Regions from separate parts of the Planococcus maritimus genome, predicted to be linked through region 1. Evidence: a T-box and tRNA genes for the amino acid it is inferred to sense, from the RefSeq annotation. Region 1 holds a T-box; the other holds one or more tRNA genes.
What was found. The T-box of region 1 lies ahead of serS (serine--tRNA ligase). A T-box ahead of a tRNA ligase gene usually reads a tRNA of that ligase, here a tRNA-Ser.
Positions count from the first base shown of each region.

Region 2: it has a tRNA-Ser gene. The T-box ahead of serS (serine--tRNA ligase) is inferred to sense a tRNA for this amino acid. The anticodon was not compared.

Region 1 is NZ_CP016538.2:16,397-22,924, forward strand. Features, by position in the region: gene BBI11_RS00065 (D-alanyl-D-alanine carboxypeptidase family protein) at 1-1,205, shown strand, start outside; gene pdxR (MocR-like pyridoxine biosynthesis transcription factor PdxR) at 1,220-2,641, opposite strand; gene pdxS (pyridoxal 5'-phosphate synthase lyase subunit PdxS) at 2,746-3,630, shown strand; gene pdxT (pyridoxal 5'-phosphate synthase glutaminase subunit PdxT) at 3,633-4,238, shown strand; T-box leader at 4,250-4,454, shown strand; gene serS (serine--tRNA ligase) at 4,521-5,795, shown strand; gene BBI11_RS00090 (alpha/beta fold hydrolase) at 5,879-6,528, shown strand, end outside.
Region 2 is NZ_CP016538.2:1,203,719-1,210,246, reverse strand. Features, by position in the region: gene menD (2-succinyl-5-enolpyruvyl-6-hydroxy-3-cyclohexene-1-carboxylic-acid synthase) at 1-221, opposite strand, end outside; gene BBI11_RS06120 (isochorismate synthase) at 208-1,599, opposite strand; gene BBI11_RS06115 (1,4-dihydroxy-2-naphthoate polyprenyltransferase) at 1,761-2,675, shown strand; gene BBI11_RS06110 (DMT family transporter) at 2,815-3,795, shown strand; tRNA gene BBI11_RS06105 (tRNA-Glu) at 3,808-3,878, opposite strand; tRNA gene BBI11_RS06100 (tRNA-Ser) at 3,883-3,974, opposite strand; tRNA gene BBI11_RS06095 (tRNA-Asn) at 3,979-4,053, opposite strand; tRNA gene BBI11_RS06090 (tRNA-Ile) at 4,058-4,134, opposite strand; tRNA gene BBI11_RS06085 (tRNA-Gly) at 4,140-4,213, opposite strand; tRNA gene BBI11_RS06080 (tRNA-Phe) at 4,218-4,293, opposite strand; tRNA gene BBI11_RS06075 (tRNA-Asp) at 4,310-4,385, opposite strand; tRNA gene BBI11_RS06070 (tRNA-Met) at 4,389-4,465, opposite strand; tRNA gene BBI11_RS06065 (tRNA-Ser) at 4,510-4,602, opposite strand; tRNA gene BBI11_RS06060 (tRNA-Ile) at 4,618-4,694, opposite strand; tRNA gene BBI11_RS06055 (tRNA-Met) at 4,703-4,776, opposite strand; tRNA gene BBI11_RS06050 (tRNA-Ala) at 4,798-4,873, opposite strand; tRNA gene BBI11_RS06045 (tRNA-Pro) at 4,880-4,956, opposite strand; tRNA gene BBI11_RS06040 (tRNA-Arg) at 4,982-5,058, opposite strand; tRNA gene BBI11_RS06035 (tRNA-Leu) at 5,084-5,172, opposite strand; tRNA gene BBI11_RS06030 (tRNA-Gly) at 5,197-5,271, opposite strand; tRNA gene BBI11_RS06025 (tRNA-Leu) at 5,273-5,357, opposite strand; tRNA gene BBI11_RS06020 (tRNA-Lys) at 5,379-5,454, opposite strand; tRNA gene BBI11_RS06015 (tRNA-Thr) at 5,464-5,539, opposite strand; tRNA gene BBI11_RS06010 (tRNA-Val) at 5,553-5,628, opposite strand; rRNA gene rrf (5S ribosomal RNA) at 5,637-5,752, opposite strand; rRNA gene BBI11_RS06000 (23S ribosomal RNA) at 5,892-6,528, opposite strand, start outside.

The DNA.
Region 1 (6,528 bases):
AAGCTGAAGAAGCGATTCCTGTATTGGCGGATGCAGCCATCGTGGTCGATGCAGAAACAGGACAGATTTTATACGGTCAGAATGATGAGGCTGTTTTAGGCATCGCCTCCATGAGCAAAATGATGAGTGAATACCTGTTGTTTGAAGCAATTGAAGAAGGGCTTGTCAGCTGGGATGAAGAATATGAGGTGACTGATTACAGCCATCGGATCTCCCAGGATTTGCGCTTGAGCAATGTTCCGCTTCGTCAGGATGGTTCGTATACGATGAAGGAATTATATGAAGCGATGGCGATTTATTCGGCGAATGCGGCGACCATCGGCATTGCAGAAACGATTGCGGGTACGGAGAAAGAATTTGTGCAGATGATGAATGACAAAGCAGTGGAGATGGGGATTGAGGATGCACATTTCGTCAACTCAACTGGACTCAACAACTCATTTCTTCTCGGCATGCACCCTGAGGGAACGGGGGAAGACGAAGAGAATACCATGTCTGCCCGATCGGTTGCCATACTGACGAAAGCCTTGCTGGATGATTATCCAGAAATTCTCGAGACGGCCAAAATTCCAGAATTGATGTTTCGGGAAGGGACCGCGGATCAGATCCGTATGGTCAATTGGAATACGATGCTTCCGGGAATGGAGTATGAATACGAAGGCATGGATGGGTTAAAGACAGGGACGACTGATTTTGCGGGACATTCGTTTGCTGGGACTGCTAAGCGTGATGGGGTTCGGTTAATCGCAGTGGTCATGAAAGCGGTGGATGCGGAAGGGGAAGGCTCTTACAAAGCCCGTTTTGATGCAACACGTGCATTATTGGACCATGGATTTGCATTTCAGGAAGTTGAGCTGATGAAAGCTGGGCAACAGTTTATGGGACAAGAATCTCTTCCTGTCACAAAAGGAGAACAAGAGCAAGTAGCGATCGCTTTGAAAGAACCGGTCCGCTTGATGGCTCCGGCTGCTCAGCAAGAAGCTTACCGGACCGAGCTTGAATTGACAGAAGATACAATTGAAGCAGCTGTCGAGGAAGGGCAAGTTGTTGGCCAAGTGAAGGTTTTGGATGCTATGGGCAATGAAATACAATATCTTCATGAAAAGCCAGCTGCGGACGTAGCAGCAACAGAGACAGTGGAGCGTTCCAATTGGTTTGCGCTGTCTATGAAAAGCGCCGTGGATTTCATTAAAGGATTGTTTTAAGAAAAACCAGCTCATCACTTAGCGGATGAGCTGGTTTTTGCTATGTTCCAGCCATTCATCAAACGATCGATGCCTTGCTGGATTTCGCTTTCATCAAGCCCTCCAAAACCGAGGACGATTTTGGGGAACCCGTTCTTTTCCTTGAGCAGGTCGTAATTTTGCATCGCAAATACCCGAATGCCTGCCTCGCTTGCCTGGTCGACTAAGCTTTGTTCTGAGTGCTCCGAATTTATGGTCAACACAATGTGCATGCCCGCTTGTTCCCCGGATACGGCAACGGTTGGCTGATAAGGTGCAAGTGCTTGTGTCAGGCATTCGAGCTTTTTCCGATAGAGTTTACGCATGCGGTTTAAATGCCTCGAGAAATGCCCTTTTTGCATGAACAAGGCGACGATTTGTTGGTCGATGCGCGGCACGGTGGACGTGTAATGCAAAAAGGTCTTGCGGTAAGCATTCAATAAACTTGGCGGCAGCACGAGATAGGCAATGCGCAAGGACGGCATAATCGATTTGGAAAAAGTACTGATGTAGATGACACGCCCGCCGACATCCATGCTTTGCAGGGCGGGGATCGGCTGGCTAGTATAGCGAAATTCGCTGTCGTAATCGTCTTCGATGATAAAGCGCTCCGGTTTCGCTGCTGCCCAGTTCAAAAGCTGTGCACGGCGTGTGGCACTTAAAATGGACCCTGTCGGAAACTGGTGGGACGGTGTGACATAGGCGATGTCGACGTCGGTTTTGTCCAGTTCCTGCACATTGATGCCGTCTTCATCTACCTCGATTGGGAATGCTTGTCTGTCATCGTGTTCGAAAATGCTATGGGTGAGGGCGTATCCTGGATTTTCAAAGCCAAAACTTAAGCTTTTATCGAACAGCCGGATCAATAATGGCATCAATTGTTCAGTTCCGGACCCGACGATGATTTGTTCTGGTTCGCAGACCACACCACGGGATTGGTATAAATAACGAGCGATTTCAACGCGCAGCGATTCGTCGCCCTGCGGATGGCCAGCAAGAAGGAGTTCGTGATTTTCTTCATCGATTACTTCGCGTGCTGTTTTGCGCCATGTGGGGAATGGGAACGAACGGGTATCGATGCGCGCCGGGTTGAAGTCATAGCCATAGGTGGGTTTGGGTACATCGCGGATAGCCGTTTCTTCTTGTGGCAGATCCAAATAAGCGAGTTCTTCCACGGGCATGGTGAAAAATCCTCTGCGAGGGCGCGGCTCGATAAATCCTTCTGCGACTAACTGCGAATAAGCCAGTTCGACGGTCGTTTGGCTGATTTGCAAGTACTCCGCCAATTTACGTTTGCTTGGTAGTTTCGTGTCGACAGCAATTGTGCCGGCAGTGATGGCGCTGCGGATTTCCCGATACAGCTGCTTATAAAGCGGTGTGGCAGATTGTTTCTGTAATTGAAACATCAGCATATCCATATGAATGCCTCCATCTGACCTTTTAAATTAATGCAAACTGAGTCTTTTTATATGGTCACAGTTTATTATACTGGAAACAACCAATAAAAGGGAGGCATTTTCAGATGAGTCAAAAAGGGACAGATCGAGTTAAACGAGGTATGGCAGAAATGCAAAAAGGCGGCGTCATTATGGATGTGGTCAATGCAGAGCAGGCAAAAATTGCCGAAGCGGCAGGAGCGACGGCCGTCATGGCGCTCGAGCGCGTCCCATCCGATATCCGTAAAGAAGGCGGCGTTGCCCGCATGGCGGACCCGCGCATCACGGAAGAAGTAATGAATGCGGTGTCGATTCCGGTCATGGCAAAAGCGCGCATCGGCCACATTACAGAAGCGCGCGTGCTCGAAGCGATGGGCGTCGATTATATCGACGAAAGCGAAGTGCTGACACCGGCGGATGAAGAATTTCACTTATTGAAAAATGATTATACAGTGCCGTTTGTCTGCGGCTGCCGCAATATCGGGGAAGCGGCACGGCGCATTGGTGAAGGGGCATCGATGCTGCGTACCAAAGGAGAACCAGGTACAGGGAATATCGTTGAAGCAGTGCGTCATTTACGCCAAGTGAATGGCGAAGTACGCAAAATTGTCGCGATGGGTGAAGACGAATTGATGACGGCGGCAAGAGATCTAGGTGCGTCTTACGAGTTTTTGAAGGAAGTGAAATTGCTTGGCCGTTTGCCGGTTGTTAATTTTGCAGCAGGCGGCATCGCGACGCCAGCAGATGCAGCGCTCATGATGGAACTTGGGGCAGATGGGGTCTTTGTCGGATCCGGCATTTTCAAATCGGACCAGCCGGAACGGTTTGCGCGTGCTATTGTGGAAGCGACCGCTCATTATCAGGATTACGAATTAATCGCGAAATTGTCGAAAGATCTTGGCCCGGCCATGAAAGGCTTGGAAATGTCGACAATCGGCGCGGCAGACCGTATGCAGGAAAGAAGCTGGTAAAGATGAAGATTGGTGTATTAGCATTGCAAGGAGCGGTGCGTGAACATGTAGAGGCGATTCAAGCAGGTGGCGCTGAGGCGGTGGTGGTGAAAAAGGCTATCCAGTTGGCAGAACTCGATGGCTTGGTGTTGCCGGGCGGTGAAAGTACGGCGATGCGCAGGTTGATTGACCGCGCGGAGTTGCTGGAGCCGTTAAGACAGTTTGCGGAAGCCGGAAAGCCGATATTCGGAACGTGTGCCGGGCTGGTACTGCTGGCCAAGGAAATCGAAGGGCAAGAATCGGCGCATCTTGGGGTCATGGACATCATGGTCGCGCGCAACTCTTTTGGAAGGCAAGTGGACAGCTTTGAAGCGGATCTGGCTATTGCAGGAATCGATGAGCCGTTTCCAGCGGTCTTTATCCGCGCGCCGCATATCGTGCGTGCGGGTGAGGATGTGGAAGTCTTGTGTGAATACGGGGGACGCATTGTACTGGCGAAGAGTGGACCGTTTCTCGGCTGTTCGTTCCATCCCGAGTTGACGGGCGACCACCGGCTGATGCAGTTGTTTTTGGACATGGTGGAAAACAGGGAACTCTTGCCAACAACAGCGCACTATAGTAAAATATGAATAATTTCAAAGAAGAAACGTTGATGGGAATAGTACAGCGCAGTTTTTCTGTAAGAGAGCCGGTGGTTGGTGCGAACCGGTGTCAAACGCGTTGGAATCCACCCCGGAGTTGCATGGCGATGAGCCAGTGCCGGTTTTAATGCCGTTATGTGATGAAGAGGATTGGCTTTTTGCCGATCAATCAGGGTGGCAACGCGGGTAGCTCTCGTCCCTTTACCAAGGGATGAGGGCTATTTTTGCGTTGTTTTTTCTTTTTTGACGAAGACTTAAGGAGGAATTTCTATGTTGGATATCCGTTTTGTACGGGAAAATTTTGAACAAGTGAAGACGAAGCTCGGTAAACGCGGGGAAGATATTTCGGTATTAGACGATTTTCAAGCGCTCGACCAGAAGCGCCGCGAACTCATTGTCCAGACTGAGCAACTGAAGGCAGAACGCAACGAGGCGTCTCAACAGATTGCCGTCATGAAGCGCAACAAGGAAAATGCTGACGAGGCGATCGCGAAAACACGCGAAGTCGGCGACCAGATCAAAGTGATTGATGACGAATTGCATGAAGTGGAGGAAAAACTCGACTATATCATGATGCGCGTGCCGAACATCCCGCACGATAGCGTACCGTTTGGCGATTCTGAAGACGATAATGAAGAAATCCGTACCTGGGGTGAGCAGCCGCAGTTCGATTTTGAAGCAAAGCCGCATTGGGACATCGCGACGGAGTTGAACATTGTCGATTTCGAACGCGCTGCTAAAGTAACGGGCAGCCGCTTCGTGTTTTACCGCGGCCTTGGGGCACGCTTAGAACGTGCGCTGATTAACTTTATGATGGACCTTCATCAGGAGCAGCATGGCTATGAGGAAATGCTGCCACCGTACATGGTCAACCGTGAGAGCTTGACGGGTACAGGGCAATTGCCGAAGTTTGAAGAAGATGCGTTCTTGATCGAAAAGGAAGATTACTTCCTCATCCCGACCTCTGAAGTACCGGTGACGAACTTCTACCGCGACGATATCTTGACTGCAGACATGCTGCCACAAGCCTTTGCTTCTTATAGCGCGAATTTCCGTTCTGAAGCGGGTTCTGCCGGACGCGATACGCGTGGGTTGATTCGCCAGCATCAATTCAATAAAGTTGAACTTGTGCGCTTTGTGAAACCGGAAGATTCTTATGACGAGCTCGAGAAGCTAACGAGCCATGCAGAGAAAGTACTGCAATTGCTAGGGCTGCCTTACCGTGTCTTGAAGATGTGCACGGCTGACCTTGGCTTTACGGCAGCGAAGAAATACGATATTGAAGTATGGATTCCGAGCCAGGAAACGTACCGTGAGATTTCTTCTTGTTCAAACTTTGAGGATTTCCAGGCGCGCCGTGCGAACATCAAATTCCGCCGCGAAGCAAAAGGCAAGCCAGAGTTCGTCCACACCTTAAACGGCAGTGGGTTGGCTGTCGGCCGTACTGTCGCCGCCTTACTTGAGAATTTCCAGCAGGAAGACGGTTCTGTGGCTATTCCTGAAGTCTTGCAGCCTTATATGGGCGGCAAAACGACGATCCGTTAAATCACAAGACCCGAATGCATTTCGGGTCTTTTTTTCGTGGAGAAAGGGTAGACAATTAGAAACAGGGAAAGGGAGCGGTGGATATGAACGAAGTGGAATTTCAGTTTGTAGAAACGAATGGCATCCGGCTTCATACAGCTGTAGCCGGTCCGGAGCAGGGAGAACTTGTTGTATTGCTGCACGGCTTTCCGGAATTCTCTTATGGGTTTCACCATCAAATGGAGGCACTCGCTGCCCGGGGCTACCGTGTAGTAGCACCCGATCAGCGCGGCTATCATTTGAGCGATAAGCCTGAGCGCATTGAAGCGTATACGATCGATCAATTGCGCGATGATATCACCGGATTGATTGAAGCATTCGGGGAAACTTCAGCAGTGATCGTCGGCCATGACTGGGGAGGGGCTGTAGCTTGGCATTTGGCAGCGACGCGGCCTGAGTATGTCAAAAAACTCATCGCTATTAATATTCCGCATCCTGCAGCGATGCCAAGAGTCTTCATGAAAAATCCCATGCAATGGGTGAAAAGCTCGTATATGGTGTTTTTCCAACTGCCGGATGTACCGGAACGGCTAATGGCTGCAAACGATTTCGAATGGATGACACAAGCGATGAAAGGGACTGCAAGACGAGGGGCATTTACAGAACAGGAACTGGAACGATACCGGGAAGCGTGGGGGCAAAAAGGGGCCTTGAGCGGCATGCTCAATTGGTACCGCGCATTGCGAAAAGGCAG
Region 2 (6,528 bases), 1.2 Mb from region 1:
ACGACCGGGGCGTTTGACGCTTTCGCCAAACCGAGCGCGTAAAAGCCGGCTGAACGTTCATCTATTTGACGATAAGTCTCAATCCCTTGCTGTTTCATGAATGCATAAGCAAGTGGAGTGGAACGCGAACCTGGGCTAATAACTGCTTTCGTTACCCCCGCATGGAGCAAAGAATGTGTAAAAGCTAATACATATTCAGTTAAAAATTCACGATTCGTCATGTAAATTTCCTCCCAGTACACGAAGCATTGGGCGGAACTTCACCCATGTCTCATCGTATTCCGCTTCCGGCGTAGAATCTGCCACAATGCCACCGCCTGCGAATAAATAAGCTTTATCCCCATCCAATAACGCCGAGCGAATCGCTACGGCGAATTCACCGTCGCCTTTCGCATCGATCCAACCGATCGGTGCCGCATAATAGCCTCTATTCAAAGGCTCATAAGAACGGATCAAGCTGAGCGCCTGCTGTTTCGGTTCCCCGCCTAGTGCTGGCGTAGGATGGAGCGCTTCGACAAGATCCAGTAGCGAACTGCCATTTTTGAGTTCCCCTTCTACCGGAGTATATAAATGTTGGATATCTCGGATTTTCATCAGTTTCGGATGCTGCGGAATCCGTGGATCTATACAATGTTCCTTAAATACATCCCCGATCATTTGAACCACATATTGATGTTCAGAACGATTTTTGGAATCACCGAGCAAAGCTTTTCCTAATGCTTCGTCTTGTTCTACGGATTGTCCACGAGGTGTAGATCCCGCTAAGCACGTAGACAATGCTTTTTGCTGCTCTACTTTAACAAGGCGCTCTGGCGTTGCGCCAAAGAAAAATTGCTCTCCTGCTTCCAAGCCGAATAAAAAGCTTTCAGGCTGCTCATTCGCCGCCTGATATAGAGCCGATGCCGGGGATAGGACTTCATCAAAACAAAGACCAAGCGCCCTTGCAATCACAACTTTATCCACTTCGCCCGAACGAATCACTTGAGTGACCTTTTCAATAGAACGCATATACTCATCTTTTTTTAATTCTTTCTTTTCGGCGACTCGGGGCTTTTGATACGCTTTTGGCTCGGATACTTGCGCTGCGTGAATCAGCCGGTCACGTTCTTTCCGAAGTGCTTCAAAATCCGCAAAACTATTCGGTGCCTTCGTGATCAGGTGGACACTAACATAAGCCTGCTCTCCTTTAATAATCAGCTGAAAAGTCGGGACGGCAAAATAAGCCTGAGGGAAATTTCTCCACTCGCTCGGCTGGTCATTCAAAGGATCAAATGAAAAGCCCCCAAATAACACTGGCTGAACGGCTGTCTCTTCATTCACCAATTGGGCACTCAATGCTTTCCAATCTTTTTGTATGTTGTTAAACCGCCCCTTATAATCATCTGCTGTGAGAACATAGGCATGCCCCAGGCCAACTAGCGTAAAGGACTTCTCCCGATTCTGCCAGAACATCCGCTTGCCTTCATATTTCTCTTGCCCTGCCTCAAAAAACGCCAAAGCAGACATGGTCGATACTTCAATGGTTTCTGTATAAAAGCGATACTCGCTAAAGCGGTTCGCTTCCATCTGTTCAGTTGATGAATACGATTGTGAATTCACCGGATTACCTCCGTTTACTGCAGCATTAACTGACTGCGATACATTTTAATCTCTACTTTCTATCATACCCCTTTCTCTGGAATTCAGCACAACATATGCTGTAAATCTCTGCGTATTGCAGTACAATATAGGTTGGAAAGAAATGAATAGGAGAGATAGAAATGACACATTCGATACAAGCTGATAGCGGCTGGCGTGTCTGGTGGCAACTTACCCGCCCCCATACCTTGACCGCATCATTTGCCCCTGTATTCCTGGGAACAATGATCGCCATCCACTACACCGCTTTAGATTGGGCGCTATTCGCAGCCATGTTAATAGCAAGCCTGCTGATTCAAGCAGCAACCAATATGTTCAATGAATACTACGATTTTGCACGCGGTCTCGACAATGAAGAATCCATCGGCATAGGTGGAGCCATTGTGCGTAACGGCGTTTCACCGAAAACCGTTTTGGCGCTGGCATTCTTGCTTTATGCGATCTCTGCAATACTCGGGCTTTATATTGCAGCTTCTACCAGCTGGTGGTTATTGGCAGTCGGCGGCATCGGCATGCTAGTCGGATACTTTTACACCGGAGGTCCTTATCCAATCGCTTACACGCCACTTGGCGAATTGTTCTCAGGACTGTTTATGGGTTTTCTGATTGTCATCGTTGCTTTTTATATCCAGACAGAAACGATCACCTCGACTGCTGTGATGCTCGCGATCCCTAGCACATTGCTTGTAGCGGCCATTATGATGTCCAATAATATTCGAGACATAGTTGGGGATGAAAAAAGCGGCCGGCGTACTTTAGCCATTCTGGCCGGCAGACCAGCTGCCGTCACCATCTTCATGTGGTTCTTTATTTTGTCCTATGCCTGGATTATTTTATTAGTAGTGCTCGGCATTATCACTCCATGGGCATTATTAGTACTGCTTAGTGTAGTTAAGCCTGTAAAGGTAATCAAAACATTCAAACGCCACACTGAACCTTTGAAAGTAATGCCAGCTATGAAAGATACAGGAATCACGAATACTTTATTTAACTTCCTACTAGCTATTGGTTTACTAGTAGATTACTTTTTATCTTAATATCCTAAAGCTGATGGCAATGTGTCACCAGCTTTTTATTATTGAGTTAGATAACGAAAGCCCTCTTAACTAAATAAGAATGGTGAAAATTCATTAACTGCGATATATTGGATATAACATATAGAAAAGGTGGAGTTTTATGAAACCGATTGTATTTGGTCTTGCCGGCGCAATGTTTTTTGCAGTCACTTTTATCGTCAATTCCATAATGGAAGCGCAAGGAGGCCATTGGATATGGAGCGCTTCGCTCCGCTACCTATTTATGATCCCCTTCCTTTTGTTGATCGTAATAATCAGGGGGAACTTGTATCCGCTCTTCAAAGAAATGAAGAAGCACAAAATTAAATGGATAGTGTGGAGTTTTGTAGGCTTTGGTCTTTTTTATGCCCCTTTATGCTTTGCAGCAGCCCATTCACCAGGTTGGTTAATTGCTGGAACGTGGCAATTTACTATCATCGCTGGAACCTTAATGGCTCCACTTTTTTTCGTTAGAGTTCCTATAGCCGATCAAATTTTAATGCACAGACAACGTATACCCATTAAAGGATTACTCTTCTCTACAATTATCTTAGCTGGCATAGCTCTCATTCAACTTGACCACCTAGCCAATGTTTCGATTTCAAACTTATTGTTGGGATTGATACCCGTTTTAATCGCAGCTGTTGCTTATCCACTTGGAAATCGTAAAATGATGGAGGTATGCGAAGGTAAACTCGACGCATATCAACGTGTACTTGGAATGACGATAGCCAGTTTACCTCTATGGTTAGTTCTTTCTATTTATGGGGTCTTGACAAATGGATTACCCTCCAATTCTCAGGCTTATCAATCGTTGATAGTTGCGATTAGTTCAGGAGTCATTGCGACTGTACTCTTCTTTATGGCGACCGATATGGTTAGAACTAGCATGCCGAAGCTTGCAGCAGTAGAAGCTACACAATCAATGGAAGTCATATTTGCACTAATAGGTGAATTTTTACTTTTAGGCATTGCTTTCCCTTCCACAATCGCACTTGCGGGGCTAATTTTGGTAATACTAGGAATGGTCATTCACAGTTTCGCTTCAAGCCATGAACAAAAATTAGAAAAAGAAAAAAGCGCCATGCATATAAATGCATGACGCTTTTTATAATGACCCCTACGGGATTCGAACCCGTGTTACCGCCGTGAAAGGGCGGTGTCTTAACCGCTTGACCAAGGGCCTTACTGGCGGAGAAGGAGGGATTTGAACCCTCGCGCCGGTGTTACCGACCTACACCCTTAGCAGGGGCGCCTCTTCAGCCACTTGAGTACTTCCCCAGTATGGCTCCGAAGGTAGGACTCGAACCTACGACCATCGCATTAACAGTGCGGTGCTCTACCACTGAGCTACTTCGGAACAATGGTGGGCCTAAGTGGACTCGAACCACCGACCTCACGCTTATCAGGCGTGCGCTCTAACCAGCTGAGCTATAGGCCCATTGTTGGAGCGGGTGAAGGGAATCGAACCCTCATCATCAGCTTGGAAGGCTGAGGTTTTACCACTAAACTACACCCGCAATATGGTGGGTCAGGACGGAATCGAACCGCCGACACTTAGAGCTTCAATCTAATGCTCTACCGACTGAGCTACTGACCCATATTAGTAATAAAAATGGCGGTCCCGACCGGGATCGAACCGGCGATCTCCTGCGTGACAGGCAGGCATGTTAACCGCTACACCACGGGACCATTTGGTTGCGGGGGCAGGATTTGAACCTGCGACCTTTGGGTTATGAGCCCAACGAGCTACCGAACTGCTCCACCCCGCGATAATAATATTAATTGAAAATTGTCCACTCATTTTTTTAAAAGATGGAGGAGGAAGAGGGATTCGAACCCCCGCGGGATTTGACTCCCCTGTCGGTTTTCAAGACCGATCCCTTCAGCCAAACTTGGGTATTCCTCCGTGATAAATATTGAATGGTGGACCTTGCAGGACTCGAACCTGCGACCGGACGGTTATGAGCCGTCTGCTCTAACCAACTGAGCTAAAGGTCCTAAAAAAGTGGCGGCAGAGGGGATCGAACCCCCGACCTTACGGGTATGAACCGTACGCTCTAGCCAGCTGAGCTACGCCGCCAGGATCTTTAAATTGTATAGTTGGTGGAGCCTAGCGGGATCGAACCGCTGACCTCCTGCGTGCAAGGCAGGCGCTCTCCCAGCTGAGCTAAGGCCCCATAAAGTGGTCGGGAAGACAGGATTCGAACCTGCGACCCCTTGGTCCCAAACCAAGTGCTCTACCAAGCTGAGCTACTTCCCGACTGAATAGGATGATGACAAAAATATGGCGCGCCCGAGAGGACTCGAACCTCTAACCGCTTGATTCGTAGTCAAGTACTCTATCCAATTGAGCTACGGGCGCTTAATATAAAATTTGATAAAACAGTTGGTGCCGAGGACCGGAATCGAACCGGTACGGTAGTCACCTACCGCAGGATTTTAAGTCCTGTGCGTCTGCCAGTTCCGCCACCCCGGCGGGGCATTGGACAGATAATAAAATTGGAGCGGAAGACGGGGGTCGAACCCGCGACCTCCACCTTGGCAAGGTGGCGTTCTACCACTGAACTACTTCCGCTTGGTGCGGGTGAAGGGAGTCGAACCCCCACGCCCGAAGGCGCTAGATCCTAAGTCTAGTGCGTCTGCCAGTTCCGCCACACCCGCGTGGCAATTATAAAATTAAAATGGTGAGCCATGAAGGATTCGAACCTTCGACCCTCTGATTAAAAGTCAGATGCTCTACCAACTGAGCTAATGGCTCAAACATGAGTGGTGCCGGAGAAAGGACTTGAACCCTCAACCTACTGATTACAAGTCAGTTGCTCTACCAGTTGAGCTACTCCGGCATGGAGTAAAAAATGGTGGAGGATGACGGGATCGAACCGCCGACCCTCTGCTTGTAAGGCAGATGCTCTCCCAGCTGAGCTAATCCTCCGTATGTATGCCCAGCGACGTCCTACTCTCACAGGGGGAAACCCCCAACTACCATCGGCGCAAAAGAGCTTAACTTCCGTGTTCGGGATGGGAACGGGTGTGGCCTCTTTGCCATCATCACTGGACTATAAAGTTTTTGAAAGACAAGTTTTATTATACCAACTCTGGCGAGTTTTACAAGTCTTTTTTTGCCTTTAGGCAAAAATTCTTGTTCTTTCAAAACTGGATAAATCGACATTGAATTATGGAAACGCATTTCAGTTATTGGTTAAGTCCTCGATCGATTAGTATTCGTCAGCTGCACGTGTCGCCACGCTTCCACCCCGAACCTATCTACCTCATCGTCTCTGAGGGATCTTACTTGCTTGCGCAATGGGAAATCTCATCTTGAGGGGGGCTTCGTGCTTAGATGCTTTCAGCACTTATCCCGGCCACACATAGCTACCCAGCGATGCTCTTGGCAGAACAACTGGTACACCAGCGGTGTGTCCATCCCGGTCCTCTCGTACTAAGGACAGCTCCTCTCAAATTTCCTGCGCCCGCGACGGATAGGGACCGAACTGTCTCACGACGTTCTGAACCCAGCTCGCGTACCGCTTTAATGGGCGAACAGCCCAACCCTTGGGACCGACTACAGCCCCAGGATGCGATGAGCCGACATCGAGGTGCCAAACCTCCCCGTCGATGTGGACTCTTGGGGGAGATAAGCCTGTTATCCCCGGGGTAGCTTTTATCCGTTGAGCGATGGCCCTTCCATGCGGAACCACCGGATCACTAAGTCCGTCTTTCGACCCTGCTCGACCTGTCCGTCTCGCAGTCAAGCTCCCTTGTGCCTTTACACTCTGCGAATGATTTCCAACCATTCTGAGGGAACCTTTGAGCGCCTCCGTTACTCTTTAGG